Regions from separate parts of the Ochrobactrum teleogrylli genome, predicted to be linked through region 3. Evidence: riboswitches for the same ligand, from Rfam matches in the RefSeq annotation. Region 3 holds a riboswitch; each other region holds the start of a gene.
The links. A riboswitch is a leader RNA that binds a small molecule or an ion and turns the genes downstream of it on or off. The one in region 3 is predicted to bind cobalamin.
Positions count from the first base shown of each region.

Region 1: it holds a riboswitch for cobalamin, as region 3 does, so the genes downstream of both, nrdH (glutaredoxin-like protein NrdH) here and WIX40_RS01200 (CbtB domain-containing protein) in region 3, are expected to answer to the same signal.
Region 2: it holds a riboswitch for cobalamin, as region 3 does, so the genes downstream of both, WIX40_RS07145 (ABC transporter substrate-binding protein) here and WIX40_RS01200 (CbtB domain-containing protein) in region 3, are expected to answer to the same signal.

Region 1 covers NZ_JBBHKQ010000002.1:964,638-975,179, forward strand. Annotated here, with positions in the region: gene WIX40_RS22000 (M81 family metallopeptidase) at 1-277, opposite strand, end outside; gene WIX40_RS22005 (IclR family transcriptional regulator) at 409-1,230, shown strand; gene WIX40_RS22010 (MFS transporter) at 1,352-2,659, opposite strand; gene WIX40_RS22015 (sensor histidine kinase) at 3,124-4,902, shown strand; gene WIX40_RS22020 (sigma-54-dependent transcriptional regulator) at 4,889-6,199, shown strand; cobalamin riboswitch at 6,262-6,476, shown strand; gene nrdH (glutaredoxin-like protein NrdH) at 6,796-7,017, shown strand; gene nrdI (class Ib ribonucleoside-diphosphate reductase assembly flavoprotein NrdI) at 7,043-7,465, shown strand; gene nrdE (class 1b ribonucleoside-diphosphate reductase subunit alpha) at 7,441-9,660, shown strand; gene nrdF (class 1b ribonucleoside-diphosphate reductase subunit beta) at 9,688-10,542, shown strand, end outside.
Region 2 covers NZ_JBBHKQ010000001.1:1,523,595-1,534,136, forward strand. Annotated here, with positions in the region: gene WIX40_RS07085 (hypothetical protein) at 1-458, opposite strand, end outside; gene WIX40_RS07090 (hypothetical protein) at 760-1,044, opposite strand; gene WIX40_RS07095 (SOS response-associated peptidase) at 1,166-1,834, opposite strand; gene WIX40_RS07100 (hypothetical protein) at 2,133-2,318, opposite strand; gene WIX40_RS07105 (hypothetical protein) at 2,562-2,885, opposite strand; gene WIX40_RS07110 (hypothetical protein) at 2,858-2,983, opposite strand; gene WIX40_RS07115 (PepSY domain-containing protein) at 3,248-3,574, opposite strand; gene WIX40_RS07120 (DUF982 domain-containing protein) at 4,080-4,382, opposite strand; gene WIX40_RS07125 (hypothetical protein) at 4,771-4,962, shown strand; gene WIX40_RS07130 (hypothetical protein) at 5,157-5,324, shown strand; gene WIX40_RS07135 (omptin family outer membrane protease) at 5,463-6,410, shown strand; gene WIX40_RS07140 (RcnB family protein) at 6,478-6,828, opposite strand; cobalamin riboswitch at 7,009-7,256, shown strand; gene WIX40_RS07145 (ABC transporter substrate-binding protein) at 7,440-8,468, shown strand; gene WIX40_RS07150 (FecCD family ABC transporter permease) at 8,465-9,508, shown strand; gene WIX40_RS07155 (ABC transporter ATP-binding protein) at 9,505-10,284, shown strand; gene WIX40_RS07160 (mannitol dehydrogenase family protein) at 10,289-10,542, opposite strand, start outside.
Region 3 covers NZ_JBBHKQ010000001.1:245,374-255,915, forward strand. Annotated here, with positions in the region: gene WIX40_RS01185 (isobutyryl-CoA dehydrogenase) at 1-256, opposite strand, end outside; gene WIX40_RS01190 (cobyric acid synthase) at 483-1,934, shown strand; gene WIX40_RS01195 (phosphatase PAP2 family protein) at 2,124-2,864, shown strand; cobalamin riboswitch at 2,886-3,118, shown strand; gene WIX40_RS01200 (CbtB domain-containing protein) at 3,170-3,358, shown strand; gene WIX40_RS01205 (CbtA family protein) at 3,500-4,243, shown strand; gene cobU (bifunctional adenosylcobinamide kinase/adenosylcobinamide-phosphate guanylyltransferase) at 4,248-4,769, shown strand; gene cobW (cobalamin biosynthesis protein CobW) at 4,774-5,826, shown strand; gene cobN (cobaltochelatase subunit CobN) at 5,826-9,602, shown strand; gene cobO (cob(I)yrinic acid a,c-diamide adenosyltransferase) at 9,595-10,233, shown strand; gene WIX40_RS01230 (EamA family transporter) at 10,236-10,542, shown strand, end outside.

The DNA.
Region 1 (10,542 bases), on a different contig from region 3:
AGACGATGGTTTCATAAGCATCTTCTGTGACCAGTGCAGACGGTATGGCCCCTGCCCACAGGATCGGCACAATTTCCCATCCCGCTTCATGGGCAAATTTCAGTGCACCGGCAATGCCCAGATTGACATCTTGCGCGTGATCGACAATCGCGTCACCGCGCGACAGCGGAATATAACCGCCACCTTGAACGAATGCCGCCATATCGGCTGGAGCCGCAGCAAACGTGTTTGTTTCATGCAAAAAGCCAGCGACAGCCACGCGTTTTGACACGAGCATACTCCCATTTCATAGATTTGCCCCCTCGGGCAGGAACGTGTATCTGTCAGCGATACATCTATATCTATTTTTATCTTAGGGACCAATTTTGGTACTTGTCAATCCTTGAACGGCGACTAAAGATTTTTCCCATGAACACATTTCGAGACCTGGGCGGCATCTCCACTTTTGACCCCGATGAGGGGGAAGCCTATAATGAAGATCCATTGTTCCTGCGCTCTGTTGCGCGGACCGTGGCTGTCATGATGGCGTTTCAGAAGGCACGGCATCCGCTGTCGCTGAGCCAGATAGCGACTGCAGCTGGGATCGATCGAAGCGCAGCCCAGCGCATCGTCCATTCACTGCTAAAACTTGATGTGATCGCCCGCGATCCCGCAGATCGCGGTTACCTGCCGGGCTTGCGCATCCTCGATATGACTCATGATCTGTTGCGGCTCAATCCGATGCTACAACGCGCCAACCCGATCATGTTGGAGCTCCGTCGCCGCGTGCGTGAACGCGTCGATCTTTCGCTTTTCGACGATGTCCGGGTTGTCTACGCCGTGCGCATGCCATCAAAGCACGAAATCTTCAGCGCGACGCTCGTCGGCCATGCCGTTCCGACCTATTGCACGGCGGGTGGCGTTGCCATTCTTTCACGACTGCCCGACGAAAAAATCGCGGATATCGTCAGCCGTTCCGACCTGACGCCTTTCACGCCCCATACGATTCGCTCTCTGGAAGAGGTGATGGAGCAGGTGAATGCCACGCGGGAACGCGGGCATTCTGTCTTGTGTCGCCAGCTTCTGCATAACGAAGTTGCTATTGGCGCGGCCATTCTTGATGCGGGCGGAAATCCGGTCGGCGCAATTCATGTGGCTGGCAGCCTGCAGGAATGGTCGGCGGAAGGCTTCAGCGACAGTTTCGGACCACTCGTCGAAAATGCCGCACGCACCGTTTCAGAACGCCGGTGACCGTTTGGGTAAGCTAATGCCAATGGATCGGAAAGAGAGCTTTACGTTCTTAAAATAGAGCCCCTCTAAAAGAATGCCGGGCCATAGGCCCGGCATTCTTTGCGCTTGGGAGGCAATATGATCAGTCTTCCTTGATCATGCTGTCCTTGCTCGTATCCCGCATACGGAGATAGACGATCAAGGAAATGCCGATCATGACGGTGACGTACCAGTAAAAGCCACGTTCCCAGCCGCCATTCTTGAAGCTCAGCGCGACATACTCCGCCGTGCCGCCAAACAGTGTATTGGCGAGAGCATAGGGCAGCGCCACGCCAAGCGCACGGATATGAGCCGGAAAAAGTTCTGCTTTTACTACTGCGTTGATTGAGGTGTAACCGGTCACAATGATCAGTGCCGCCATAACGAGAATCCCGGCAGTCCATGCATCGCGGGTCTGTTCCAGCGTGGTGAAAATCGGGTAGGTGAACAGCACGCCAGCCGCACCGAAGGCGATCATCAGGGGCTTGCGACCGATCTTGTCCGAAAGCGCACCGGCTATCGGCTGCAGGCACATCAAGACAAACAGTGTCACGGCATTGATCTGGCTTGCCACTTCACGACTGAAGCCCGACGTGTTGACCAGAAATTTCTGCATATAGATCGAGTAGGCATAGAAGGCGAGCGTACCACCAGCGGTCAGAAGCATGACCAGCGCAGTTTCCTTCGGATGGTACTTGATCAGGGTCCAGAAGCCCGATTTTGGCGCATCCTTCGCTTTCGCGTTCTTGAAGCTTTCGGTTTCCGCAAGGCCGCGACGCAGCCAGAAGACGACAACGGCAAGCAGAGCGCCAATGAAGAATGGAATACGCCAGCCCCAGGCTTCCAGCGCCGAGGTTTCCATGGTCGATTGCAGAACGATCAGGAGAAGAATGGCCAAGAGCTGGCCGGAGATCAGCGTCACATATTGGAACGATGAGAAAAAGCCGCGACGGTCTTTCCCCGCCATTTCAGAAAGATAGGTGGCGCTCGCACCATATTCGCCACCGACCGACAGCCCCTGCATCAGTCGTGCGAGGACCAGAAGGGCTGGCGCGACAATTCCAATGGTCTCATATCCAGGGGTGAGCGCGATGATCAGCGAACCAGCACACATCAGTGTCACGGAGAGTGCCAGACCAGCCTTACGGCCCTTGCGGTCGGCATATATGCCCATGATCCACGCACCAATCGGACGCATCACGAAGCCGACGGCAAAGACGGCTGCGGCGCTTAAAAGCTGCGCGGTCTGGCTGTCGGAGGGGAAGAAATGCGGTGCGAAATAGAGCGTGAAAGCAGCATAGACATACCAGTCGAACCATTCGACCAAATTGCCGGTAGAACCACCGATGATCGATTTAAGCCGACTGTTGGTGCTCGGCGCATCACTCCGTTCGGATGTTATTGAGGCCATTATTGTTCCTTCACATGTCTCGATATCTGAGGATCAACCCGTTGCAGAAGCGCAGCTTCGTTGCGCTGCCAGTCGGGTTCTGTTGTGTTGAGGGTTTTAAAAGGCTGTGGTGCCGGACGGCTTGAAAACCGAAGCCGGATTGTCTGAAATTGTGAAAGGAGGGTTCAGCTATGAACCGCGCTCCGCCACAAAAGCGCCATTGGCGTTGAGGAAATTGAAGTCCCCGTCCGGCTAACTTTAGGCGGGCATTGATATCGCTGCATAGGTGAACCCCTCCTGACGAAACTCCCATTTTCGTGGTGGCGATAAGATGCGGTACGCGGATTTCAATCGCCATAGAGCGGCGTTAAAAAGTTTAATTCTTTGAAATTATTTGAAAAAGATGGTCCGCGGCTGCGTAAGTCTGCATAGTTTGTGCAAAAATCTGCGTGACTTTGCGTTGGATATTGCATAATTCTGCACAAATGAAGATGTCCCGAAACGCGGTGAAACTCCTGCTTCTTGCTTTTGCTATTATGTTGGCGGCGGGTTTCTGGACGGCTGCAAAACTATGGACGGAGCAGGGCGCGACCGAACGGTTGCGTCAGAACGCAACACTTGTTGCGCGTCAGCAAACACGTCTGATCGACAGTGAGCTGGCCAAGTTTCGTCTCCTTCCTGTCGCGTTGAAGGAATATAGCGATCTGCGGGATGTGCTGGCAGGCGGGGCGCAGGACGCCGTCGCGCGCTTGAATGCCAATCTCGGTTTTCTGGCCCGTGAGATCGGCTCGCCTATCATCTATGTCATCGCCCGTGACGGTGTCGTTATTGCCTCATCGAATGCAGGCACGCCGGAAAGCTTTGTTGGACGCAACTATAGCTATCGCCCCTATTTTCAGGGCGCCATGGCTGCCGGTGACGCCGAATATTACGCCATCGGCGATCTGAGCGGACGTTTTGGTCTTTTCCTTTCCAGGCGCATCGGTGATCAGACCAATCCGGTCGGCGTGGTGGTGGTGAAATTTGAGTTTCACCGGTTGGTCACTACATGGACGAACGATCCGGGTCAGACCTTTGTGATTGATCCACGCGGAATCATTCTGGCGTCGACCGATATGCCGGAAGCGCTGCGGTCTTTCCAGCCGATTACCACCGCCGAACGGACGAAAATTCTCCAAAGCGGGCAGTTCCATGCCGCCGATCTCCAGCCGAGCCGTTATGCTTTTGAGTCTGGAGGGGTGATGCGCGGACCTTCCGGCGATCCGTTCGTCGTCGTTGAAGAACCCATTGCCGGGACCGCGCTGAAACTGGTCCATATCGAGCCGACCGCACCGTCCATGCAGGCGGCCCATGATCTGGCGCGACTGATCACCGTTGCGGCGATGCTGGTGGTGTTTTTGCTTGCCGCTGCCGTCTACTGGCGCATGACGCACGCTGCGCGTGCAACTGCTGATCGCGCTGCGCTGGAAAAAGCTGTCGCCGAACGCACGGCGGAACTAAGTGCCGAGATGATCGAGCGCGAGCGCGCCGACAAGCGCTTTCGTGATGCCCGTGAGGAGTTGGCGCAGGCAAACAGGCTGGCCTCGCTTGGCTCGATCACTGCGGGCCTTGTGCATGAAATCAATCAGCCGGTCGCGACCATCCGTACGCTGACCGAGAATGCGCAGCACTATCTGTCCAAGGGCAAGCTCGACAAGGTTGCCGCAAATCTGACGACCTCCGTCGATCTGACGGCGCGCATCGGCTCCATTACGCAGGAGATGCGCCGCTTTGCCCGTCGACGCGGCAGCGTTGCGCGTCCGATACCACTGAACGAACTGGTCGATGGCACGATGGTGTTGATGGGCGACCGTTTTCGCAATGCCAATGTACCGCTGGATATGCCGGAGCAATCAGAATTGATGGTGTTCGCCTGCCGTATCCGCTCGGAACAGGTGCTCGTCAATTTGCTGCAAAACGCGCTCGATGCGGTGACGGCGCAGCCCGATCCGCATGTCGCAATCATCATCGAGCAAGACGATGAACAAGTGTCGTTGATCGTTGCAGATAACGGTCCGGGTATTGATCCGGAACTGGATGATGAGATTTTCAGCCCCTTTGTCACCGGCAAACCGGACGGGCTTGGTCTTGGGCTCGGTATCGCGCGCGATCTGATGACGGAACTGGAGGGAACGTTGCGGGTCGTTCCTTCACCACTGGGTGGTGCGGCTTTTGCTGCGACGTGGAAGCGGGTGCATAAGGACGGTGAGCATGACGGAAAGTGAACCCTTGCGCGTGATGCTGGTCGATGACGATGCGCCGTTTCGCACGGCCCTTGCGGATTCCTTCGAGATTGCCGGGATCGATATTGAAACCCACGGCGATGGCCAGTCGGCGCTAGCCAATCTGACCGCCGATTTTCCCGGCGTTGTCGTCACCGATATTCGGATGCCGCGTATCGATGGCCATGCCGTTATGGAAGCGCTGCTGGCGCGTGACCCCGAATTGCCGGTCATTCTGATGACAGGCCATGGCGATATCGGCATGGCCGTCACGGCGCTCAAGAAGGGCGCCTTCGATTTTATTGCCAAACCCTTTGCAGCCGATCACCTGATTTCCAGTGTGCGCCGTGCGCTGGAAATGCGCCGTCTGGTGCTGGAAAACCGGCGTCTGCGCCGTGCTGCGGCGGAAGCCGAGCAGGATTATCCATTGCTGGGCGAAACGCCGGTCATGGTGCGGCTGCGCGACACGATTCGCCAATTGGCGAGCGTCGATGTTGATGTACTGATCGAAGGCGAGACTGGTACGGGCAAGGAACTTGTCGCCCGACTGTTGCATCGCTGGAGTGCGCGCCATGCTCGCGGCTTCGTTGCGATTGATTGCGCTGCGCTCCCCGATGCGGTTGCAGATGACGTCCTGTTTGGCAATCGTATTCAGCGCGGCAGGATTGCCGATGCTGATCGGGGTACGCTCTTTCTTGACGAGATCGACAGCATGTCGGTCAACCTGCAAGGCAAGTTGCTGCGGGTTGTGGAGGAGCGCGAGTTGCCTTCGCTGACCGGAGAGCCTCGTGCTGTCAATCTGCGGGTGATTGCGGCCGCCAAAGGCGATCTGGACGGTGCCGTTGCAGCGGGGCGTTTTCGCTCTGATCTTTTCTATAGGCTAGAAACGGTGCGGTTGCGCATTCCGCCCTTGCGTGAACGCCGCAAGGATATAGGTCTCCTTTTTGCCTATTTTCTCGACGAGGCCGCCAGCCAGTTCGGGCAACCGCGCCCCGCAATCGATGCAGCCATCGAGTCACGGCTCCATTCCGACGACTGGCCGGGCAATGTGCGCGAGCTGCGCAATTATGCCAAACAGGTGGTGCTTGGCTTGCGGCATGACCCTGAACATGAACCGAGCACATTGCCGTTATCCGAACAGATGGATCGGTTCGAGGAAGGGGTCATCCGCGCCACGCTCGAACGATGCAATGGCGATGTGGGCGTTGCTGCTGAAGTGCTGCAACTGCCGCGCCGTAGTCTCTATGCAAGGCTGCAAAGGCACGACATCGATGCCTCGTCGTTTCGTCGTCGCGATTGACGTATTCGCCCACCGACGCGCGTTTTCCGCAACTATCTATTGACCGATTTTTAACTTAGACTACTATATATAGTGTTCTAGGTTCTTTCGATTCGATGGGTCGAAAGCTAAGAGGGAATTCGGTGAGTCGCCGCCATGAAGGTTGAGACGAAGCCGAAGCTGCCCCCGCAACTGTAAACGGTGAGTTCTTGTTGATCATGTCACTGGCGTAAGCTGGGAAGACCGACAAGGGCGCTGACCCGTGAGCCAGGAGACCTGCCTTGAGCAATGAACGTCCACGGGCGGGGTGTCCGGTTGGTGTGCAGTCATTGAGGCGAGTTGTGCTTCTTGCCGATTGCTACCCCGAATACCCGCTCACAAGCTTCGGGGTGAAGTCCATGTCTGACACATTGTGCAGTTTGTATTGTCCTTTCAGTTCAGGACCACCTTTCCAGAGGTGATTTTGCGCGGTCCAGTGGTGCTCATGCATCGCTGACTTTCCCCATTTTGTCCGTCTTCACGCGCATGTCCCGTGCGCGAACGATCTTTTATGCGCATCTGTCCCCCATACGGCGGACGGGTCCCAGTCAGCTTGCGCCCAATCCAGTGAGGAAGAAATGAACGTTACCGTCTATAGCAAACCCGCCTGCGTCCAGTGCACCGCAACAACCCGCGCCCTCGACCGCCAGGGGATTGATTATCAGGTCATCGACATTTCTGCAGATATGGAGGCTTTCGATCTCGTGAGGGGGCTGTGTTACCGGCAGGTGCCGGTCGTCGTGGCCGGTGAAACCCACTGGGCCGGTTTTCGCCCGGATATGATCAACGGCCTTTCGTGACCGTGGCTTCGCCATGAGTTCTGCAATGGGTCTCCTTGTCTATTTTTCCAGTCGCTCCGAGAACACGCACCGTTTCGTAGAGCGGCTTGGAATGCGCGCGAGGCGCATTCCCATCCTCCAAAGGGGTGAGGATGACACGAGCCTGTTGCAGATAGACGAGCCATTCGTGCTCATGACGCCAAGCTATGGCGGCGGTGGAACCAAGGGGGCGGTGCCAAAGCCCGTCATCCGGTTTCTCAACAATGCGGGCAATCGCTCGCTGATCCGCGGCGTGATCGCCGCGGGCAACAGCAATTTCGGCGAAGCTTTTGGCATAGCCGGCAAAATAATCTCCGCCAAATGTCAGGTTCCCTATCTTTATCGCTTCGAGCTTTTGGGAACCGATGAAGACATTGGCAATGTCAGGAACGGGATGGAACGATTTTGGACACGGCCGACACAACCCTGATCCGCGAGCGCGATGCAGAGCCGATTGCGGAGGACGCGCCACAAGCGGCAGCGTCGAACAGCCCCAAGCCCGTCAAATCTACGGATGGGCTGGACTATCATGCGCTGAACGCAATGCTCAATCTCTATGACGATGAAGGCAACATCCAGCTGGACCGTGACCGGCAAGCTGCGCGGCAATATTTTCTTCAACACGTCAATCAGAATACGGTCTTCTTCCATAATCTGCGGGAGAAGCTGGATTATCTGGTAACCGAGAACTATTACGAGCAGGCCGTGCTCGACCAGTATTCCTTCAATTTCGTGCGTGATCTTTTCGATGAGGCCTATGCGAGAAAGTTCCGTTTCCCGACATTTCTGGGCGCCTTCAAATATTACACCAGCTACACGCTGAAAACCTTCGACGGGAAGCGCTATCTGGAGCGCTATGAAGACCGCGTCTGCATGGTGGCGCTGGCATTGGCGCGCGGCAGCGAGCAACTGGCGCGTGACCTTGTCGATGAAATCATTTCCGGTCGCTATCAGCCTGCAACGCCGACATTCCTCAATGCGGGCAAGAAGCAGCGCGGCGAACTCGTGTCCTGTTTCCTGTTGAGGGTGGAGGACAATATGGAGTCCATCGGACGTTCCATCAATTCCGCATTGCAGCTTTCCAAACGCGGTGGCGGCGTGGCCTTGAGCCTGACGAATATTCGCGAATCCGGCGCGCCGATCAAGCAGATCCAGAACCAGTCTTCGGGCATTATTCCCGTGATGAAGCTTCTGGAGGATTCATTCTCCTACGCCAACCAGCTTGGCGCACGACAGGGAGCCGGTGCGGTTTATCTGCATGCCCATCATCCCGATATCATGCGCTTCCTCGACACCAAGCGCGAGAATGCCGATGAGAAAATCCGTATCAAGACCTTGTCGCTCGGTGTGGTGATCCCGGATATCACCTTTGAACTCGCCCGCAACAATGAGGATATGTATCTCTTTTCGCCTTATGACGTGGAGCGGGTCTATGGTCAGCCGCTGACCGAGATTTCGGTCACGGAAAGATATCGTGAAATGGTCGATGATGCGCGCATCCACAAGCGGAAGATCAACGCGCGCGAATTCTTCCAGGTTCTGGCGGAAATCCAGTTTGAGTCCGGCTATCCCTATATCATGTTCGAGGACACGGTGAACCGCGCCAACCCGATCGACGGGCGCATCACCATGAGCAATCTTTGCTCGGAAATTCTGCAGGTGAGCGAAGCCAGCATCTTTAATGAAGACCTTTCCTATGCCCATCTCGGCAAGGATATTTCGTGTAATCTGGGGTCGCTCAACATCGCAGCCGCGATGGATTCAGTGGATTTTGGAAAGACCATCGAGACCTCCATTCGGGCGCTGACGGCGGTTTCTGATTTGAGCCATATCAGCTCGGTGCCGTCTGTCGCGCGCGGTAATGATGAAAGCCACGCCATCGGCCTTGGTCAGATGAACCTGCATGGCTATCTGGCCCGTGAGCGGATTTTCTACGGTTCGGAAGAAGGGGTGGATTTCACGAATATCTATTTCTACACCGTGACTTACCACGCTCTGCGTGCTTCCAACCGCATTGCCGTCGAAGCGGGCAAATCGTTCAGCGGTTTTAAAAAATCCAAATATGCGTCAGGTGAATATTTCCACAAATATACGGATCAGTGTTGGCAGCCCGCGACCGAAAAGGTACGTGAGATTTTCGAAAAGGCAGGCATCGCGATCCCCACGCAGGATGACTGGCGCGATTTGAAAAAGGCGGTGATGGAGGGTGGCCTCTACAACCAAAACCTACAGGCCGTGCCGCCGACCGGGTCTATCTCCTATATCAATCACTCCACCTCTTCGATCCATCCGATTGTGTCCAAGATCGAGATCCGCAAGGAAGGCAAGATCGGTCGCGTCTATTATCCGGCTGCATTCATGACCAATGATAATCTCGATTACTATCAGGACGCCTATGAGATCGGGCCGGAAAAGATCATAGACACCTATGCGGCTGCGACCCAGCATGTCGATCAGGGTCTGTCGCTGACCTTGTTCTTCCGCGACACGGCCACGACCCGCGACATCAACCGGGCTCAAATCTATGCCTGGAAGAAAGGCATCAAGACGATCTACTACATCCGGCTGCGCCAGATGGCGCTTGAGGGGACACAGGTGCAAGGCTGCGTTTCCTGCGCTTTGTAAGTTCCAGATGTGACCAGAGGAAATCCAATGAACATGCAATTCAAAACCGGCAAAGGAAAGACCCCGGGTCTCGTGCGCGCCATCAACTGGAACCGCATCGAAGACGACAAGGATCTGGAAGTCTGGAACCGACTGACGGGTAATTTCTGGCTGCCGGAAAAGGTGCCGCTCTCCAATGATATCCAGTCCTGGGAAACGTTGAAGCCGCAGGAAAAGCAGCTGACGATCCGTGTCTTCACGGGTCTGACCCTGCTCGACACGATCCAGAACGCCGTCGGCGCAGTGGGGCTGATGGAGGACGTGGCAACGCCCCATGAGGAGGCGGTGCTTTCCAACATCGCCTTCATGGAAGCGGTCCACGCGCGCTCCTATTCTTCGATCTTCTCCACGCTTTGTCTGACACCGGATGTCGATGACGCCTATCGTTGGTCGGAAGAAAACGAGTTCCTGCAACGCAAGTCTGAACTGATCCTCGAACAGTATCGTGCGGATGATCCTTTCAGAAAAAAGATCGCCAGTGTGTTTCTGGAGAGCTTCCTGTTTTATTCGGGTTTCTATCTGCCGATGTTTTGGTCGAGCCGCGCCAAGCTCACCAATACGGCGGATCTTATCCGGCTCATTATCCGCGATGAAGCCGTACATGGCTATTATATCGGCTATAAGTTCCAGCATGCGCTTGAAGTGCTGGGCGAAGCGCAGAAGCAGGAAATCAAGGACTTTGCTTTCGAGCTGCTGCTTGAACTGTACGATAATGAGGTTCGCTATACGGAAGCGCTTTATGACGGCGTCGGCCTGACCGAAGACGTCAAGAAGTTCCTGCATTATAACGCGAACAAGGCGCTGATGAATCTCGGTTATGAAGCGTTGTTTCCAGCTGAGGCC
Region 2 (10,542 bases), 1.3 Mb from region 3:
GCGCCCTGAGCGGCGCTGCCAACAACTGTACCAGCTGTTTGTACTGCTGTCTCAGCCGCGCTTCCAACCGCTTTTGCGCCACCTGAAATAGCGCTGACGAGTAGTAGCGTGGAAACGATCGTTCCCAAACCCCATACAACCAAGCCGTTCAGGCCGTCCCGAACGGTTAGTTCGTCACGAGTTGCGGTTCCAGCGGGGCGGCGCATTCTTCCGGTGATATATCCGCCGAGCATATAAGAGGCGACCGTCGATATGACGATAAAGAGCGCCGTAATAACGAGCCATACCGTACTTATATCCCCGCCTTCATCGACGGAAAATGAGCTTAAGCCAAGGCCGCCGGCGAATGTGGTCAGGACGGCCATCACACCTGATGCCACTGTAGCGCCAGCAAAGATTGCCGCCCAGTCTACATAGCCGCGATCAGACGTCTTTTCTACGACAGTTGGATCTACCATCAACGTAACCCCAGAAAAGAGAGAATGAACAACACGATGACAACTAGTCCTACTAAATAGATGATAGAGTTCATGTTGATTGTCTCCTTCGCATAGATAAAAAAATGCCCGAAGGTCGGGATTTTAGTGATCGATAGATTGTGCTCTGGAGATGAGAACTCGGCAGCTATTAAAAAGTTTCATTCAGCATGAATTTTATTTATTCTAAAAATACTTAGTCGGGTCGGTGGGCACTGTCCGAACTGCTCACTTCGACTATCGTGTCTCGTTCTTCAACGAATTCCGCAAAGTGTCCATGATGTTAATCATAATCGGCTGGTTCCATATTGGAGTTTGCGGCGGGAAAATGATCTTCTGGATGCCGGAATTGATATTTCTGGTGTGTCAATTTGGCGGCCAATTCTGACATGTAGCCGAGGTCTCGAAGCCCGCTCTCATAAAGCATGATAATTGTGCCAGAGAGATCTATCCCCACATACTCTCTTTCGCTTTCATCGAGCAGGACAACAGCATCGGAATAAATCCGTCGCATAAAGTTCACTTCCTCGATTGTATAAATGCGGCTTCCCTCGCTAAAAAACGGCATGATTAGCCTCCCTTCAGTACTCAACCAAAGCAAAAGCCGTGGGGCATTGATTCAAGTGATATAGGTTAATGCGGAAGGGCCCAGAAGGTTTCTGAAAAGTATGCCCTTGGCGCAGAAAAGGCTATTCCACGGGTGTGATAGGTTCCATTGTGTCATCGCCAGTGTAGCGACTGTTGTTGACCTGGGGCGACACGCGCCACGCTTGCAGTACGTCGTCATTTGCGGGTTTGAGCAAATCTTCACGTGGCTCTGACAACCAGAGGTGCCAGTCCTTCTCGTCCAAGATGACGGGCATTCGGGTGTGAATTTTTGCCATGAAGTCGTTAGCGGCACAGGTGATTATCGTGCAGCTTTTCACCTCTTCGCCGGTGGTTCGGTCGCGCCATGTCTCATGCAGGCCTGCGAAGGTCAGGGGCTTCCCGTCCTTAGCGGAGATGAACCAAGGTTGGCGCGATTCTTTCGGACCCGTCCATTCAAAAAAGCCAGAGGCCGGGATAAGACAACGGGTGCTTTTAAAGGCGGAGCGAAACATAGGCTTGCTGGCGATCTCTTCAGATCGAGCGTTGAAAGTAGCTGGAACACTCTTCAAATCCTTCGACCACCAGTTGGGCACGAGCCACCAACGCATTTCTGAATAGTCGAGTGCGCCGTCTTTCTGCGTTATGACGCCCACCTGCGTGGTCGGCGCGATATTGTAGCGAGGCTGGATATTCCGAGGCGTAACTGCCGTCAGATTGTACATCGCGTGGATTTCAGCCCACGTATAGGTCTGGGTAAATCGTCCGCACATGCGCGCCTCCGGTTGCTGGAAATGTAGTGCGCTTATTGTTTTCGTCCAGCCAGCGCGAAATACGGCGGATGGCGTATTTAATCTACAAGCCTGAATTGGTTGAATGTACTCCAACCTTCCGCAGGGGAAGGGAATATTGGAGGGTGCTATGAAATTTGCAATTATCGCGATGGCTTTACTCTTGGCTGGGGCATCTACAGCGTCGGCTATGGCTAGCTGGAAGCCAGAAAGTCACTGCCGTACCGGCAAAGGATGCAAGACTGGAAGGTAATTCCAATGGGCGCCTGTGAACGGGCGCCTATTTCTTTCTGCCAGCCAGCGCGTCTTCGCCTTCCTGTTTATGCTCACGGCAAAACCAGAGCTGTCCAAAGGCCGTCTTGTAGCCAAACGAACCCCACGCTTTGCAGCCCTTCGAATCACAGTAGTGCTCAAAAAGCTTGCCGCCTTTGGTTGCGACGGTGTTCTCGCTCTTATATCCGCTCATTTTATCTCGGTGCCTTTGTTATCCCGAATTGAGCATCGCCCTTGGCCGTGCAGGCCTTGCACCGCATTCGAGGGTGCAGATCCACGAAATAGGTGTGCGTACCGAACTTTCGCAGAATGATGGTTCTGTCTACGGACCCGATATGGCCGCATCGGCAGCAATAGCCGTAAAGCTCGTACCAGCCGAACAGATCCATTATCCGTGCCGAAGCAGGCATTTCCTTCAAGAAGGTCGGTCTTATTCTCATTTCTCAAAATACGTCTCCCACGGCTTGGAAGACTTGTCGTGCGGGTTATGTGCCTTGCCGCCATAAAGCCGGATGAATTCTTGCTGGCCTTCCTCGGTCTGGAACATGGCCGCGCTGAAATCTTTCTTATCGTGATACACACTTCTCCATAGCCGATACCCGCCTAATCTCTCCCGGTCGTTCAACATCTGAACGAGGTTTGTTCGGTGCCAATCTGTGAGGTAAAGCACGACTTGAAACGGATATTCTTTGTTGATGAGCGTCTTAGGCGGCTCACCGCGTGACCTGCCGCTCATTTTACGAACACCGTCGGCTTCCATTCGCGGGCAAAGCCCATCGACATTGCGAGGCTAGTATATTCGATTTCCTTCACCAGAAAATCGCGGTCTTTCAGCAAGGTCTCTATTGCAGCTCGCACGTCACCGTCATGGAAGGCGAGTAAGCAGGAATATGTGGTCGTATAGACCGATATCGAACATCGTCAGTCTCGGTCTCGTTCTGCCCAAGCCGTGAATCCGATGAGCGCGAACAGCGACACGATCATTGTGCCAATGAACCATACAAACCAGCTCATACCGGGTTCCTCCGGCGACCAAACAACCCCGACCGGCAAAAGTTCATCCGACTTACGCAAATTGAACGAAAAACCCCGGCGACGCGGCGCGATACCGGGGTTATGTCGTCAGCGCACTTCGAGCACTTCGCCCGTGCGGCGGTCTATCACAACGCGCATATCGTCATTTCGACGGTCCACGCCCCGAACAACATACACGTTTCGACGTCGTGACACGCTTTCGACTTCATCCATACCCTCGTTGCGTGCAATTCTCGCGGCTCTACGCTCGCTTATCTCGTCGCCGTAACCGCGTCGATCACGATCCATGCGCCGGTTATCGTCTGGATTGACCTGAATCCCGTTGGGTCCGATTTCGATGCTTTGGGCCTGTGCTGGAACGGTCGCCACAAGCGCTGTCACCATCACCGCTGCGATTGTCGAAAACTTATACATGGCACCTATCCTTATCTCGCGCCCGCCGTGCAAATGAACGGCCAGACCCGCCTGTGGTTCCTGTTGGCGCGGTCAACTCTTTATAACGGGGCGATATATTGATCGTTGCGCTGTTGGGCGTGGCGCGGTGCAGCGTCCATGAGAACGACAACGGGGCGAGAGGCATAAGTGGTGTTGAAATTATGCCTCTCGCGGGGGCGGGCAATTGCTTAGGCTGCCCGGCTCGGGACTTAATACTCACGTGTTTTAGCTGCAACTTTTAAACGCATAGCGTGTGTCTTATTCGATCAGAACGGGACATTTCTGGCACGATTAGACAAGAAAGGGGGCCAGTCCGCTGCTTGTGCCGCAGAAAGGCCCGAGCGGATGAATAAAAAACCCCGGACAAGCCGGGGTTTCAAGCTACTGCCGCCGTCTGGTATCCCAGAAAAGCATCGATACGACCCAGAGAAACGCAAAGAGGATCGTTCCCTCAATCAGAAAATACCAATGCATTGCCATTCCCTCATACAGGAACGCGGCCACCGCCATTGCCATGCGAAATCATCCACGGCATGGCGGCTTCAGGTTTTTCGAGAATATTTCGCTTTCGCGCAAATCCTTCAAATGCGTTTTGCGCCACGATCAGCGGCTTTTGTCCGCTGTGAGCGTCGCAACAGGCGCTCCATGCCACTTCATAGATGATATCGCGATCATCCTGTGGCCATTCATAAAGAAAATCGATTGCGTCGATCGGGCCTGCAATCTCCCTGATTAGAAATTTGCCGTCCTTCACAAAAACAGGACTGTCAAACAAACGGTCGCTCATCGGAACCTCCATTTGATCGAACGATAAAGTTGGAATGACGGCTTCGATTTAGTAATCGCTCCGACGGTTTCAAGAACCCCACAGCATGAATTTCAGCAAAACTCAGCGCGCAAAACAGCACGCTTCGCAGATGCGAGGCGCGTGTTTTTTAGCGACTATAAGAGGCGGCAGGCTTCAGCTGCAGAGGGGCGCGGACCTGCTGCATGTGCAGATCAGTTTGTTGGCAAGCAGCGCGCTTATTTTCTTCGTTCAGCCATGTCGAAATACGACAGATGACGTATGGCGTTTCATCCGGCTTTGTCGTCCTCTGTGTCAAGATCGTGCACGTCACCTGCACGGTCGTTTCTGTGTTTGGCGAATTGCTGGCGAGACCAGCAGAGGAGGGCATATGAAAGCCATAGCGATAATAGCAATCGGATCGATGATGGTGTCTGGCACTGCGCTTGCTGCGGCACCGGTCGTGGGCGCACAAAAACCTGCGGTAGCGACCAGCAAGGAAAACGGTAAGCCTGTTTTGCTGGCGGTCGGACCGACGCGAAATATAGGTCCAGGCAAAATATTTGGTACCAAAGGCGCTTAGCAGAGGCATTTGCCCCGGTTGACAGCGGGGCAAGTCTTCTATGGCCCCATTCGTATACCAACGGCATTGCAGCGGGATTGGACAATCCCGCCGTGAAGCCGTTGTCGCTTGCGCGAAATCTCGCTAAATATGGGGCCACAAACGGGTGCACTTATGGGTGCACAAATATCGGATCGTGTTTGTAGGACCTCGCAATGATTGGATGCCTGCCGCCGCTTATCCTGCTGATTTTAGGGGCTGGCATTGGGGCATTGATCGGCGGCAACACCGATGCCGTCTATGGCGGTTTGATTGGTTTGGCGATCGGCCTCGTCGTAATGATCGTTCTCATCTGGATTCTGATGAAGGCCCGCAACCGATAGGCTCAGAGGCGCGCGTCGTCCTCATGTGCGCGCACTGGTGATAGCCTTTCATGGGCGCAGAAATAGTGAACTATCTCTGGCAGTTTTCTGTGCAATATTAAAAATATAACTATGCGTCATCTGTTACAGGAGTGGCGCATGCAGCGTATCGTTTTATCAATATTCTTATTGTTTTTAAATTTTCCTTTGGCCAATGCTGCGGACAAGGCCGCGGGGGTTCAATATACAAATATAGACAAAAGCTTCACCTTTTTAGGCGGTGTCGGCTACGCTTGGGTCAAGGCGGACGAAATCGTCTACAATGGCGGAAACCGCATGAGCCATTTGTTTTGGCAGTCGCAAATGCCTGTGCTGACCGGCGCTTTCAGGGCCGATCCCATGAAAAATATAACTGTGGTTGGCCGTGTGAAAATCGGGCTGGGTGGCACCCACAAGATGGAAGACTACGATTGGTTAGCGCCATATTTGAAAAGTTATGATTTTGATGACTGGACAGATCGTTCGGTTAGCGATGAGACAGATCTGGATCGTTACATCAATCTGGATATTGCCGTTGGGCATGATTTCGAGATCAATCAACATAACGTCTTCAATCTGCATGGCGGGTTCAAATATACGAATGTGAAATGGACCAGCGGTAACTCGCAATATGTCTACAGCGAAGAGGGATTTCGCGATAAAACGGGCGTCCTCTCTGGGAAGGGGATCAGCTACGAGCAAAGTTTGCCAGCGCTGTTTGTGGGCGGCGAATGGCGTTCAACATTCGAAAAATGGTCTTTTTCGTTGCTGGGGCGCGTAGGAGCAACTGTCGCTGCCAAGGACATCGACGATCATTGGCACGGGGATAAGCGTTTTACTGATACGTTCGGAAGCCGGGCGTTTCTGGATACGCAGGCCGAAGTCGCTTATGCCTTTACCGAGCGCACAAATGTCTATCTCTCGGCGGCTTATGAAAAATACTTCCGCATGAGGGGCGACACGATGATGGAAAACAGAACAACGGGGGAGGTTAAGAGCTTCCCCGATGATGCAGGCGCCGGCTTGCAGGCGTTCACGCTTGGCGGCGGCCTGAAAGTCAGTTTCTAACATTGCAAAAAGAAAATCGGCCAGAGTTTTGCTCTGGCCGATTTTTAGAAACACTGAGGCTTGCGGCTTACCGGCCAGCGAGAATGCCAGCGATGATTCCCGTTGCCGTGGTGACCAGCAGGAACTGGTTGTCAACCTTCACCCAGCGCTGGCCCGGACCCGGACGGCGCAGACCATAACGCTTGTAGTCGCGCACTTCCGGCTGGCGGCGCCAGTCATTGTAGCGCTGGCCCTTGGACCAATGCTGACGGCCATGGTCGCGCGGGTCTTTACGACCGAATTCCTTGCCATGCGGCGGACGCGGCTTCTGGTCCATGCGGTGCGGACCCGGCTTGCGCTGATAATCCTGCGCCTGTGCGGCCAGCGGTGCGCCGATGAAGGAAAGGGCTACGGCTGCAAGAATGACTTTTTTGAACATCATGTTCTCCTTTGCTGTTGGGTGGACACTATTGGGAGACGAATGAACGGAAGATGAATGTCTGCATTTTGAAACATTAAATAAAATCAATGTGATATTAACGCTTTGTTAACCATGGCTTTATGCGCTTGGGCATACCGCCAAATGGAAACAGAGCCACTTGACCTCAGCGCAATGCGAACGTAATAGTATTACGACGGTTCCCCGACCGAGAGTGAAGGGGATTAATAGGGAACACGGTGAGGACGACCCGAAAAGGGACCGAGACCGTGGCTGCCCCCGCAACTGTAAGCGGATTGCTGTTCATCCTCGTGACGCCGACGGGCGTCATGCCACTGTGTTCAACCGGCGAAAGCTGAAAGACACGGGAAGGCAGATGGAAGCGATTATCTGCAAGCCAGGAGACCTGCCGTCATAGGGCCTTTGGGCCATCATTATCCATTGTCACGGGCGGGGATGCCCGGAGCAGGAGCAGGTTATGACAGCACATCGCGCCGCAAGGCGCTTTCTTTCATCGTCATCCATATCCCCGGATATCTCCGTTTGCTCACGGCGTCTTATCGCCGTCGCTTGCTGACGTGGCCATTTCTCTCACCATTTCGGGGTTTCCCATGACATTGCACGGCAAGACGTCGTTTCGCATCGCTTTATGCGCTCTTTTTCTGTTTGCAGGCGCGCCAGCACTGCAGGCGGCGGAAACGCAATATCCGCTGACGCTGAAGAACTGCGGACGCGACGTTACATTCAAACAGGCCCCGACGCGCGCGGTGGCTGTCGGTCAAAGCAGCACGGAGATTTTGTACAGCCTTGGTCTGGGTGACAAGGTGGTCGGTACGGCGGTGTGGTTCGGCCCGGTACTGAAAGGCTTTGAAGAGGTCAACGCCAAGGTCAAGCGACTGGCCGATAACGACCCGAGCTTCGAAAGCGTACTGGCGCAGAAACCCGATATTGTGACGGCGGATTTTCAATGGCATGTCGGGCCGAATGGCATTGTCGCCAAGCCGGAGCAGTTCGAGGAACTGGGTATCCCGGCCTATACCTCGCCTTCGGATTGTGTCGGCAAGGATAATTCCGGCGGCGGCGACGGCGTGCGCACGGCCGCTTTCACCATGGATATCGTCTATCAGGAAATCGGCGAGCTGGCCGCAATCTTCAACGTGCAGGATCGCGGTGAAAAGCTCATTGCCGAGCTGAAAGGGCGCGAAGATGCGGCGCGCCGCAAGATTGGCGCCAGCGGGGCCAAGCTTTCCGCTGCGGTGTGGTTTTCCAGCACGCAGATTGACGCCGATCCCTATATCGCCGGAAAATTCGGCGCTCCGGCCTATATCCTGTCGGCGCTCGGCATCAGGAATGTGGTCGACAGCCAGGAAGAATGGCCGACCATCGGCTGGGAAACCATCGCCAAATCTGGCCCGTCGATGATCGTGGCAGCAAAACTCGATCGTCGCCGCTATCCGGCGGACGATATTGCCGTGAAGCGCAAATTCCTCGAAAGCGATCCGGTGACAAGCCTGATGCCTGCAGTCAAGGACGGCCACGTCTTCGACATGGATGCGCAGTCGATGAGCACCTCGCTGCGGGTGATTGAGGGCATCGAAACGCTGGCGGCGGCCATCGCTGCCTCGGACCTCAACAAATGACGGCATTGGTAGCCATAGGAAGGCTTCCGTTCAGCAACAAGCTGAGCGCCGGGGTTCTGGCGCTCATCCTGCTGCTTGCCGCCTTGTGGCTGGGCGCAGCGATTGGCGAAACCGCCATACCGCTCGATGTGGTGGCGAAGACCGTCGCCAACCGCCTGTGGCATGCAGGCTATGTGCTCGATCCCATCGATGAGGGCATTGTGTGGAGCTATCGTCTCAGCCGTGCCGTGGTGGCGGCATGCTGCGGGGCGGCGCTGGCGCTTTCCGGCGTCGTGCTGCAATCGCTGCTGCGCAACTCGCTGGCTGATCCGTATATTCTGGGCATTTCCGCCGGGGCCTCGACCGGGGCTGTCAGCGTCGCCATTCTTGGCATCGGCGCTGGCGTTCTCACTTTGTCGCTTGGCGCATTCATCGGGGCGATTTTTGCCTTTGTGCTGGTGTCGCTGCTGGCGTTGAAGGCGGGGCGGGGCAACAGCGCGATCATTCTGGCCGGTATTGCCGGATCGCAGCTTTTCAACGCGCTGACCTCGTTCATCGTGACCAAGGCGGCCAATGCCGAGCAGGCGCGGGGCATTATGTTCTGGCTGCTTGGCAATCTGTCCGGCGTGCGTTGGCCGGATGTGACGCTGGCGCTGCCTGCTTGCCTGATCGGGCTGGTGGTCTGCCTGTGGCATGCGCGTGCGCTCGACGCCTTCACTTTCGGCGCAGAATCCGCTGCTTCGCTCGGCATTCCAGTGCGGCGTGTTTATGCCGTGCTTATTGGCGCAAGCGCCATGATGACGGCGGTTATGGTCTCCATTGTCGGGTCCATTGGCTTTATTGGCCTTGTCATTCCCCATGCGGCGCGGATGGTGGTGGGTGTCCGGCATGGCGTTTTGCTGCCCACATCCGCTTTGATCGGCGCGATCTTCATGATCGCAGCAGACATCGTGTCGCGCATCATCGTGCCGGGACAGGTGCTGCCCATCGGTGTGGTGACGGCGCTGGTCGGCGCTCCGGCCTTTGCGCTGCTGCTTGGGCAAAGGAGGGCGCGGGCATGATGCTGTCGGCACAGAATCTTTCATGGTCGGCAGGCAGCGTCGAAATCCTGCGCGGCGTTTCGCTCGATGTGATCGAGGGCGAGTTTCTCGGCATTATCGGGCCGAACGGTTCCGGTAAGACCACGCTTCTATCGCTGCTTTCAGGTCTGAAGCGCCCGCGCAGCGGTACGGTTTATCTCGGCGAGGCGCCGATTGAACGCTTCAACCGCCGCGAGATTGCGCGCTTGCTGGCGCTGGTCGAACAGCAGGCGGAAACGACCGAGCGCATCACCGCCCGGCAGGCAGTGGAGCTTGGGCGCACGCCTTATCTCGGTACGCTTTCACCATGGTCTGCGGAGGATGACGCCATCGTCGATCAGGCGCTTGCGCATGTGGACATGTCGCATCTGGCCAAACGCAACTGGCACACATTGTCGGGCGGTGAACGCCAGCGCCTGCATATTGCCCGCGCTCTGGCGCAGCAGCCGCGCATCCTGTTGCTGGACGAGCCGACCAATCATCTCGATATCGGCCACCAGATCGGCCTTCTCGATCTCGTCCGGCGTCAAAGTCGAACGATAGGCCTGACGGTAGTGGCAGCGCTGCATGACCTCAACCATGCGGCCATGTTCTGCGACCGCATTGCGGTGATGGACAGGGGGCGTCTGGCGGCGCTGGGCGCGCCGCGAGAGGTTTTAACCGTGGAACGCATTCGCTCCGTGTTCGGTGTCGATGTGGAGGTCGAGCATAGCGGCGAGCGCGGCTGTCATATCCGTTACTGCGCCTGCGCCGCCTGACGGCTTACAGCGCCGCTTTCAACCGGCGCTGTTCCAGACCGAGCCCCAGCTCTTCCGCCCGCGCGATGATGGGCGCAAAGCGGCGCTGCTTCTTTTCCTCGTGATTGGAAGCAATATCGGCGATGCGATGCTTCAGGAACGGGTTGAGAAAACGATTGCGCACGGAAACCACATAGGCTTCCGCTTCCGCGCCAAGCCCGTCTGCTGCGAAAACCGGTAGCACTTCCTCACGCCACAGGGCTTCCAACTCGCTGCGGA
Region 3 (10,542 bases):
AGGCCGCTGCGAGCGCTTCGAAAATAAGCACTGCATCCATGCGTTTCAGCGCTGATCCGCCAACATCTTCGCGGACGTAAATGCCGCCCATGCCGAGCGATCCGGTCTCGCGGAGTGCATCAACCGGGAAATGCTTGTCGCGGTCCCATTGCAGCGCGTGGGGTGCAATCCGGTCGCTGGCGAAGCCGCGCGCCATTTCCTGAATGGCAAGCTGTTCTTCATTCAGCTCGAACTGGTTTTGTTCGGCAGCATCCATGGTTTCCTCCCTCAGCTTTGAAAGTTGAGTACCGCTCCTCTGTTGTGGACTAGAGCATAAGACCGGATGGCTGCCAACGCTCTATTGGAATAATCTTGCTCACATTTGTAATAAACTGATGCGCATTTTTGCATAGAAGGTGTGTCGTTGAACGCTTCGGATGTGCTGTAAAGCATAGGCTGCGACCCAGATTGCCATGGCTTGCCGTTTCGGCTACGCAGGTCCTATGGTACGGGCAATTATGTTTCAGGGAACGGGGTCTGATGTCGGCAAGAGCGTGCTTGTCGCTGGGCTCTGTCGTGTGGCGCGCAATCGCGGATTGAAGGTCCGCCCGTTCAAGCCTCAGAACATGTCGAACAACGCTGCTGTCAGTGACGACGGCGGCGAAATCGGTCGTGCCCAATGGTTGCAGGCACTGGCGTCGGGCGTGCCATCCTCGGTGCATATGAACCCGGTTTTGCTTAAACCTCAGACAGATATGGGCAGCCAGATCGTGGTGCAGGGTCAGGTGCGTGGCGAGGCACGCGGGCGCTATTATCAGGAATTGAAGCCGCAGTTGATGGCGTCGGTGATGGAGTCCTTTTCCATCGTCAGTGAAGGCGCTGATCTCGTGCTGATCGAAGGTGCGGGGTCGCCCGCGGAAATCAACCTTCGGGCGGGCGACATTGCGAATATGGGTTTCGCAACGCAGGCAGATGTGCCGGTGGTGCTGGTCGGCGACATTGATCGGGGCGGGGTGATCGCCTCTCTGGTCGGAACCCATACAATTTTGTCGGACGAAGACCGCGCCATGGTGCGCGGTTTCATCATCAACAAGTTTCGTGGTGATATTTCTCTGTTCGATGACGGGCTGGAAGCAATCGAACGCTTCACCGGCTGGCGCTCGTTCGGTGTGGTTCCGTGGCTAAAGGCGGTTTCCAGATTGCCTGCCGAGGATTCGGTGGTTCTGGAGCGCGCCGTGCGCAGTGCTGACAAGGCGCTAAAAGTTGCGGTGCCGATGTTGCCGCGCATCGCCAATTTTGACGATCTGGACCCGCTGAAAGCCGAGCCTGCGGTGGAGGTGGTCATGGTGCCGCCCGGTACGTCTCTTCCGCCCGATGCCGGGCTGGTTGTACTGCCGGGAACGAAATCCACGATCACCGATCTGCTGGCTTTCCGTGAAAACGGTTGGGATCGCGATCTGGTACAGCACGTGAAGCGGGGCGGACATGTGCTGGGTATCTGCGGCGGGTTTCAGATGCTGGGGCGCAGCATCCATGACCCGCACGGTATCGAAGGGCAGGTGCGCGAAGCAGAAGGGCTGGGGCTGCTCGACATCGAGACGGTCATGGAGCCGGAAAAAGTCGTCCGCAATGTGAAGGCGACTTCGCTGCTCTATGATGCGCCGCTCGAGGGATATGAAATTCATGTTGGCCGCACGACAGGTGCGGATATGTTCAGGCCTTTCGCGCGCATCGAAAATCATGATGACGGTGCGATATCTGCCGATGGCCGCATCATGGGCACTTATTTACATGGTGTTTTCGGTGCGGATCGTTTTCGGCAGCAATTTCTCGCAGCGCTAGGTGTTGAGGGCGGAATAGGCAATTACCGCCTGAGCGTCGAAGCGGCGCTGGATGAACTGGCGGAAGGGCTGGAAGCCTGTCTCGATATCGATGCGTTGTTTTCGCTGATCTGACACAACTGTACTCGTTCAGTCTCGATAGTTTCACGTATCAGGGCTATTTTTTGGTCTGATATGACAATAAATCTTAATTATATATAAATTTCAGATAATTCTAATATACTGTATCGTATAAAAATTTATACTGGCATTTTTACCATCTCGTTTCATTCAAAATATATTTAAAATTATAATGAGGCTATTTTGATATTGAGGTTTTTATATCAAAATCCTCATATTGTTTTTCGCCGTCATCTCTACGTATATTCACTCTTGGCGGTCAATGCATTGTTCATTGTTTCGCCTCAGGTCGATTTGATTACCAGCCGATATTTTTTCAAACACGGGGATTTTTCCGCGTCGAATTCACCGGCTTGGGTCGCCCTTAGGGATTTCCACCGTGTCAGTCAGTGTTGGTTGCTGGCTGCAATGCTGGTTTTGATCGGTTTCTACGCGTTGTGGCGGCGCCCCATCCTTTCTATCGCCCCTCACAAGGTGCTTTATGTGCTTCTGACCTTTGCGCTTGGCCCAGGCATCGTAACGCAAAGCCTGAAGTTGCTGATCGGAAGAGCGCGGCCACGACATCTGCTGGAATTTGGCGGCTCAATGAATTTTACACCGGCCTGGCAGATGGCTGCGACATGTAGCAAAAACTGCTCATTTCCGTCGGGAGAGGGCGCTGCTGCGGCTGCGATGCTGTCGCTTTTAATATTCGTTCCTGAACGCTGGCGCGTTATGTCCGCCGCGATTTTCATTCCAATCCTCATGCTGATTTCCATGAACCGTGTTTTCATGGGCGCGCATTTTCTATCGGATGTGGTGATCGCATGGAGTTTGGTGGTGGGCGTGATGTTGTGGCTCTGGCCCAGGATCAATGCCAAGGCGGAGACCATCGACCGCTGGGTTCGGCGCAAGGGGCAATTTCTGCGCCCTCGCGCTGATTGACGGCCTATCAGCAAAGGCTTAATGTCCGCGCATGTGACAGGTTTTCGCCGGACGAATCTGGTGAAACCAAGAGGGAATGCGAAGGACGGACCCAATCAGGGCGTTTCTATCGCAGCCGACCCCGCGACTGTAGAGCGGAGAGGAATGAAGCCAAGCCGGGCAACCGGCAGCCACTGGAACATCACGTTCCGGGAAGGCGGTGACATTACCGACGACCCGCGAGCCAGGAGACCTGCCTGTTGCAGAAGGGTATTTTACCCGCGCCCCATGGGAGGTTTTTCCCTGCTGCCTGCACGGAGGTTGTCATGGCTGCACGTATGAATAATTCTGTCTCCGCTACTATTCCCCTGCCTTTGGCTGCGCGCCTCGGTACGGCGGTGGTCTCCCTGCTTCTCGGCGCGTTTCTTATCTATGGCGTTGGCATTGCGCATTCGGATGCGCTGCACGATTCAGCGCATGATACCCGCCATTCTTACGGTTTTCCCTGCCATTGATGCTTTGCATCGACATTGTGAGCCGCGCCCTTGGCCGGTTTGCATGGGGAAATGACCATATGTCTGTTTTTCTAGGAAGCTGACATTGCAGAGCGTCGGATAGCGTTTGCTACCGACGGGCTTTGCAGCTGGGGAATTGAAATGTTGATCCGTTATCTCTTGGCCACGCTTGCTGCGGGCCTTCTGGCAGGGCTTCTGGTGACGCCTGCCATGTATCTCAAAACCGTGCCGCTGATCATTCAGGCGGAAGTTTACGAAGAGGCGGGCGGCGGCCATAGCCACGGACCGGCGGAAGCCGCGCCGCATGAACACGCCGCTGAGACGCCTGCCCATGACCATGCGACAACTGCCGCGCCGGAGGAAGAAGGAGCCGGAGCAGAACTGCCTTTCGGTCGCCTTGGCAATACAATCCTCGCCAATCTTGTTGCGGGTGCCGGTTTTGCACTGCTGCTTGGCGGTATCGCGCTGCTGATTGGTCGCCCGATCACCGTGCAGAACGGGCTTTACTGGGGCATGGCCGGTTTCTTTGCGGTGGCATTCTTGCCTGCGCTCGGTCTGTCGCCGGAACTGCCAGCCATGCCTGCCGACGATCTTGCAGAGCGCCAGCTTTGGTGGATTTCGACGGTTGTTCTCAGCGGCGTCGGCCTTTATCTCATCGTGCTGCGCGGAGAAATCTGGGCAAAACTGCTCGGCCTCATCGCCATTATTGCGCCGCATCTCTATGGCGCGCCGCATCCTGAGGATATTGCGTCGCCTATTCCGTCGCTGCTTGCGTCGCAATATGCGGTCGCCTCGCTGGCGACGAACCTGTTCATGTGGGCGGTGATTGGTCTGGCGCTTGGCTGGTTCATCCAGCATTACGCCTCATCGGAACTGGAAGGCTGAAAGCATGGCTCTGCCCGGAAAAATAACCTTTGTTCTTGGCGGAGCCCGTTCAGGCAAATCGTCCTATGCCGAAAAACTGGTTGAAGCCTCCGGGCTTCAGCCGGTCTATCTGGCGACTGGTCGGGCCTTCGACGGAGAAATGGAAAGTCGCATCGCGGTGCATCGCGACCGGCGCGGCACGCAATGGCAAACAGTCGAAGAGCCGTTCGAGCTGAAGGGCGCGCTTTTGCAACAGGCACAATCGTCCAGATTTGTGCTGGTTGACTGCCTGACCTTGTGGGTCACCAATCTCATGATGGCCGAACGCGACATTGCTGCGGAAGGGCGTGATCTGGTGACCGCGCTTTCTGAGCTGGGCGGGCCGGTTGTTTTCGTCTCCAACGAGGTGGGTCTTGGCATCGTGCCGGAAAACCGCATGGCGCGGGAATTTCGCGATCATGCAGGCTTTTTGCATCAGGCCATCGCTGCGGCGGCAGACGAAGTTTATTTCATGGCGGCGGGCTTGCCGCTCAAGATGAAGGGATAATTTTATGCAGGGCCAAAAGATACCGGCGACCGTGATTACCGGGTTTCTCGGATCGGGGAAGACCACGATGATCCGCAATCTGCTTGAAAACGCCAATGGCAAGCGCATTGCGCTGATCATCAATGAATTTGGCGATCTTGGTGTCGATGGCGGTATTCTGAAAGGTTGCGGCATCGAAACCTGCCGCGAGGAAGATGTGATCGAACTCAACAATGGCTGCATTTGCTGCACCGTTGCGGACGATTTCATCCCGACCATGACCAAGCTGCTCGACCGCGCGGATCGCCCGGATCACATCGTCATCGAGACCTCCGGCCTCGCTTTGCCACAGCCGCTTGTGGCTGCCTTCAACTGGCCGGAAATCAAGACGCAGGTGACTGTGGATGGTGTGGTCACGGTGATCGATGCCGCCGCTGTCGCCGAAGGCCGCTTCGCTGATGATCATGACAAGGTGGATGCGCAGCGCGCCGCCGATGAATCACTGGACCATGAAAGCCCGCTGGAAGAGCTGTTTGAAGATCAGATTCATGCGGCCGACTTGATCGTGCTCAACAAGGCCGACCTGATCGATGCCTCAAGCCTCGATAGCGTGAAGGCGGATGTTGCCGAGCGCTCGTCGCGCCGCGTCAACATGGTGCCTGCAAGCTTCGGCAAGCTTGGCGCTGATGTGCTGCTTGGTCTTGGCGTTGGTACGGAAGACGATATCGCCAACCGCAAGTCGCATCATGAAATTCATCATGCCGATGGTCACGAGCATGATCATGATGAATTCGAGAGCTTTGTGGTCGAGGCCGGTTCCGTGTCGGACCCGAAGGCTTTTGCCGAAGAGCTGAAGACCATCATCGCCGACCATGATGTTCTGCGCCTCAAGGGCTTTGTCGATGTGCCCGGCAAGCCGATGCGTCTAGTGGTGCAGGCTGTCGGCCCGCGTATCGAGCATTACTTCGACCGCCCATGGGGCAAGGATGAAGCCCGTTCGACGCGTCTCGTTGTCATCGGCCTGCATGAGATCGATGAAACCGCCATTACCAAGGCCGTGAAAGACGCAGTTTTGTAATGCATCTTCTGCTTGCCCAGAAAGGAACGATCAGCGACGGCAATGAGGCCGTCGATCTCGGCCAGACGCCCGGTGACATTCTGTTCCTTTCCGCCGCCGACACGGAGCTGGCCAGTCTTGCGCAGGCGCACCGCGCTGAGCCAAACGGGCCAAGCCTGCGGCTCGCCAGTTTTCTGAGCCTGACGCATCCTATGTCCGTCGATGCTTATGTCGAGCGGACGGTGCGTCATGCAAAGCTGATTGTCGTGCGCATTATCGGCGGTGAAACCTACTGGCCCTATGGGCTGGAAGCACTTCATGCCTGCGCTGTGAACAACGGCGTCAAGATCGCGGTGCTTCCGGGCGACGACAAGCCGGATCATGGGTTGGATCGCTTTTCGACGGTTGCAAACGCTGACCGTGACGCGTTGTGGCGCTATCTGATTGAGGGCGGCGCTTCCAACATGCGCGCTTTCCTCGATTATTGCGCCGCGCTGATCCACGGCGGCGAAAAGCCAGCCGAAGCCGCGCCACTGCTCAAGGCGGGGCTTTGGTGGCCGGGCGAGGCGGTGGTTTCGCTCGATCTCATCAGCAGTCGTTGGATCGAGAATGCACCCGTTGCGGCAATCGTCTTCTATCGCGCGCTGGTGCAAAGCGGCCAGACTCAGCCGGTTGAAGCACTAATTACGGGTTTGCAGGCGGAAGGCATCAACCCGCTGCCTCTGTTCGTCTCCAGCCTCAAGGACCGGCTGTCCGCTGCCGTGGTGGACGGTGTTTTCGAAGATTGCGCGCCGGATATCGTGCTGAACGCGACCGGCTTTGCCATTTCGTCGCCAGGTGCTGAGCGCAAGCCGACGGTACTCGACAAGCGCGGCAACATGGTTTTGCAGGTGATTTTTTCGGGCACGCCAAAGGCGGTCTGGCAGGCATCGCAGCAGGGACTGCTGGCCCGCGATCTCGCCATGAATGTTGCCTTGCCGGAAGTGGACGGGCGCGTCCTGTCGCGTGCGGTTTCGTTCAAATCGGCGCGGCAGTTCGATGCGGCGGTGGAGGCGAATATCGTCACCCATGAGCCCGATGAAAACCGCGTGACTTTTGTTGCGAAACTCGCGGCGAACTGGGTCCGACTGAAGCGGAAGAAGGCCGGGGAACGCCGTGTGGCGTTAATCCTCGCCAACTATCCCAACCGTGACGGGCGGCTTGGCAACGGTGTCGGTCTGGATACGCCTGCCGGAACGGTTGAGACGCTCAGGGCCATGGCCGATGCGGGCTATCAGACTGGCGAAGTGCCTGCTGATGGCGATGCGCTGATGCAGCTTTTGATGGCAGGGCCGACCAATGCCGCGCGCGATGGGCGCGAGATTCGCGAAACCATTTCGCTCAATCAATACAACGACTTTTTCAAAAAGCTTCCCAATGCGATTCAGGCGGAAATCACCGCCCGCTGGGGCGAGCCGGAAAGCGATCCATTCTACGACCGGGAACGCATTGCTTTTGCGCTGCCGCTGATGCGGCTTGGCGAAACGCTGACCGGCATTCAGCCCGCCCGCGGCTACAATATCGATCCGAAGGAAAGCTATCATTCGCCGGATCTGGTGCCGCCACATGGCTATATCGCATTCTATGCTTATTTGCGCGCCGTGGCGAATGTCGATGCCATTGTTCATATGGGCAAGCACGGCAATCTCGAATGGCTTCCGGGCAAGGCGCTGGCGCTGTCGGAACACTGCTATCCGGAAGCTGTGTTCGGGCCCACGCCGCATATCTATCCGTTTATCGTCAACGATCCGGGCGAGGGCACACAAGCGAAGCGCCGTGCGGGTGCGGTGATTATCGATCACCTGACGCCGCCTTTGACCCGCGCCGAAAGCTACGGCCCGCTGAAAGATCTCGAAGCGCTGGTCGATGAATATTACGAAGCCTCGGGCGTCGATCCACGCCGTTTGTTGCGGCTCAAGGGGCAGATTCTCGATCTGGTGCGCGATATCGGCCTCGACCGCGATGCGGGCATTCACGACCATGACGATGAAGATATGGCGCTGCAAAAGCTCGACGCCTATCTCTGCGATTTGAAGGAAATGCAGATCCGCGACGGGCTGCATATTTTCGGGCAAGCGCCTCAAGCGCGGCTTTTGACCGATCTTCTGGTGGCGCTGGCCCGTGTTCCGCGTGGTGTGCCGGTTTCGCTTGGCGGGAGTGCCGGTGACCAGAGCTTGCAGCGCGCCATTGCGGCTGATGCGGGGCTGGATGAAGGTTTCGATCCGCTGGATTGCAACATGGCCGATCCGTGGACAGGGCCGAAGCCGGAATTGCTGGCCGAGGTTAGTCCGGCGACTTGGCGCATCACGGGCGATACGGTGGAACGTATTGAACTTCTGGCAGCAAAGCTTGTCTCGGGCGAGCAGGCTTGTCCGCAAGACTGGCAACAGACGGGTGCCGTGTTGCAAGCGATCGTCGATCATCTGCGCCCCAGCGTTCTTGCCTGTGGCCCCGCAGAAATCGAAGGACTGTTGGCTGCGCTCGATGGGTGCTTCGTGCCGCCGGGACCATCCGGCGCGCCAACGCGCGGACGGCCCGATGTCTTGCCAACAGGGCGTAATTTCTTCTCGACTGACAGTCGTGCGGTGCCAACACCTGCCGCGTGGGAACTCGGACGCAAATCGGCGGAACTGTTGGTTACCCGCTATACGCAAGACCATGGCGAATGGCCGACCTCCTTCGGTCTCACGGCTTGGGGCACATCCAATATGCGCACTGGCGGCGACGACATTGCGCAGGCGCTGGCGCTGATCGGCGTCAAGCCGGTCTGGGATATGGCCTCGCGGCGCGTCACCGGCTACGAAATCGTGCCGCCCGCTATGCTTGGGCGTCCGCGTGTGGACGTGACCTTGCGCATATCGGGCTTTTTCCGTGATGCGTTTCCCGAACAGATCGCCTTGTTCGACAAGGCCGTGCGTGCGGTGGGAGCGCTCGCCGAAGACGCGGAAGACAATCCGATTGCGGCGCGCATGGCGGCAGAGCAGGTGCGTCTTGTGGCCAGTGGAGTCGATGAAAAGACGGCGCAACGCCGTGCAGGCTATCGCGTGTTCGGCTCGAAGCCCGGTGCCTATGGCGCTGGATTGCAGGCGCTGATCGACGAAAACGGTTGGGTTGGGCGCAACGATCTGGCGGAAGCCTGGCTTGTCTGGGGCGGCTATGCCTATGGCGCGGGCGAGGAGGGGCAGGCAGAGCGTGGCCTTCTCGAAGAGCGCCTGCGTTCGGTGCAGGCCGTCGTGCAGAATCAGGACAATCGCGAGCATGATCTTCTCGACAGCGACGACTATTACCAGTTCGAAGGCGGTATGGCCGCGACGGTGGAAAACCTGACCGGTGCCATGCCAACGGTTTATCACAACGATCATTCGCGACCGGAAAAGCCGGTGATCCGCACGCTTGAGGAAGAGCTTTCGCGGGTGGTGCGCGGACGCGCCTCAAACCCGAAATGGATCGCGGGCGTGATGCGCCACGGCTATAAGGGGGCGGCGGAAATCGCAGCGACGGTCGATTATCTGTTCGCCTTTGCGGCGACCACCGGAAAAGTCGGGAACCATCATTTCGAGGCGGTCTATCAGGCCTATATCGCCGACAAGGCGGTGCATGATTTCATGGCTGAAAAGAACCCGGCAGCGCTGGCGGAAACCGCCGCGAAGCTGAACGATGCCATCGAGCGCGGTTTCTGGACGCCGCGTTCGAATTCAGCGCGGTTCATATTGGAAAATCTTCAGAAGTTGAATCCGGAAAGGGCGACAAATGGCTGAGAAATCTGAAAAACTTCTGTCGATGACGGAAGAAGAGCTGAATGCGCGCCATGCCGACAAGATGCGCAAGAAGAAGGCCGCGCGCGACAAGATACAAGCCACCAAGACCGAGGAAAAGGGTCTTGTGATTGTCCATACCGGCAAGGGCAAGGGCAAATCCACTGCCGGTTTTGGCATGGTGTTCCGCGCGCTCGGTCACGGTATGAAGATCGGCGTTGTGCAGTTCGTCAAAGGATCGTGGGACACCGGCGAACGCTGGGTTCTGGAAAAATTTCCCGATCAGGTGACGATTTCGGCACTGGGCGAAGGCTTTACCTGGGAGACGCAGGATCGCAGCCGCGATATTGCCATGGCGCGTGGCGCATGGGAGCAGGCCAAGGCCATGATCATGGACGAAGAGATCGACATGGTGCTTTGCGACGAACTGAATATTGTTCTGCGCTATGATTATCTGCCCGTGGAAGAGATCATCGAAGTGCTGAAAGCCAAGCCGGAAATGAAGCACGTCATCGTGACTGGTCGGAACGCAAAAGATGAGCTGATAGAGGTGGCCGACCTTGTCACGGAGATGGAAATGATCAAGCATCCGTTCCGTTCGGGCGTGAAAGCCCAGAAGGGGATAGAGTTCTGATCATGTTAGCAAGCTGGCAGTTCTGGGCGTTGATGTCGGCGGTATTCGCCGCGCTGACCGCGATTTTCGCAAAGGTCGGCATTCAGGGCATCAATTCGGACTTTGCAACACTGGTCCGCACCTTTGTTATTATCGGCGCGCTGTGCCTGTTTCTGACGATCACCGGCCAATGGCAAAGGCCGGGTGAGATTTCTGCCAGGTCGTGGCTGTTTCTCGTCCTGTCCGGTCTGGCGACTGGCGCGTCCTGGCTTGCCTATTTCCGCGCCTTGCAAATTGGCGATGCGGCGCGCGTCGCGCCGGTCGACAAGC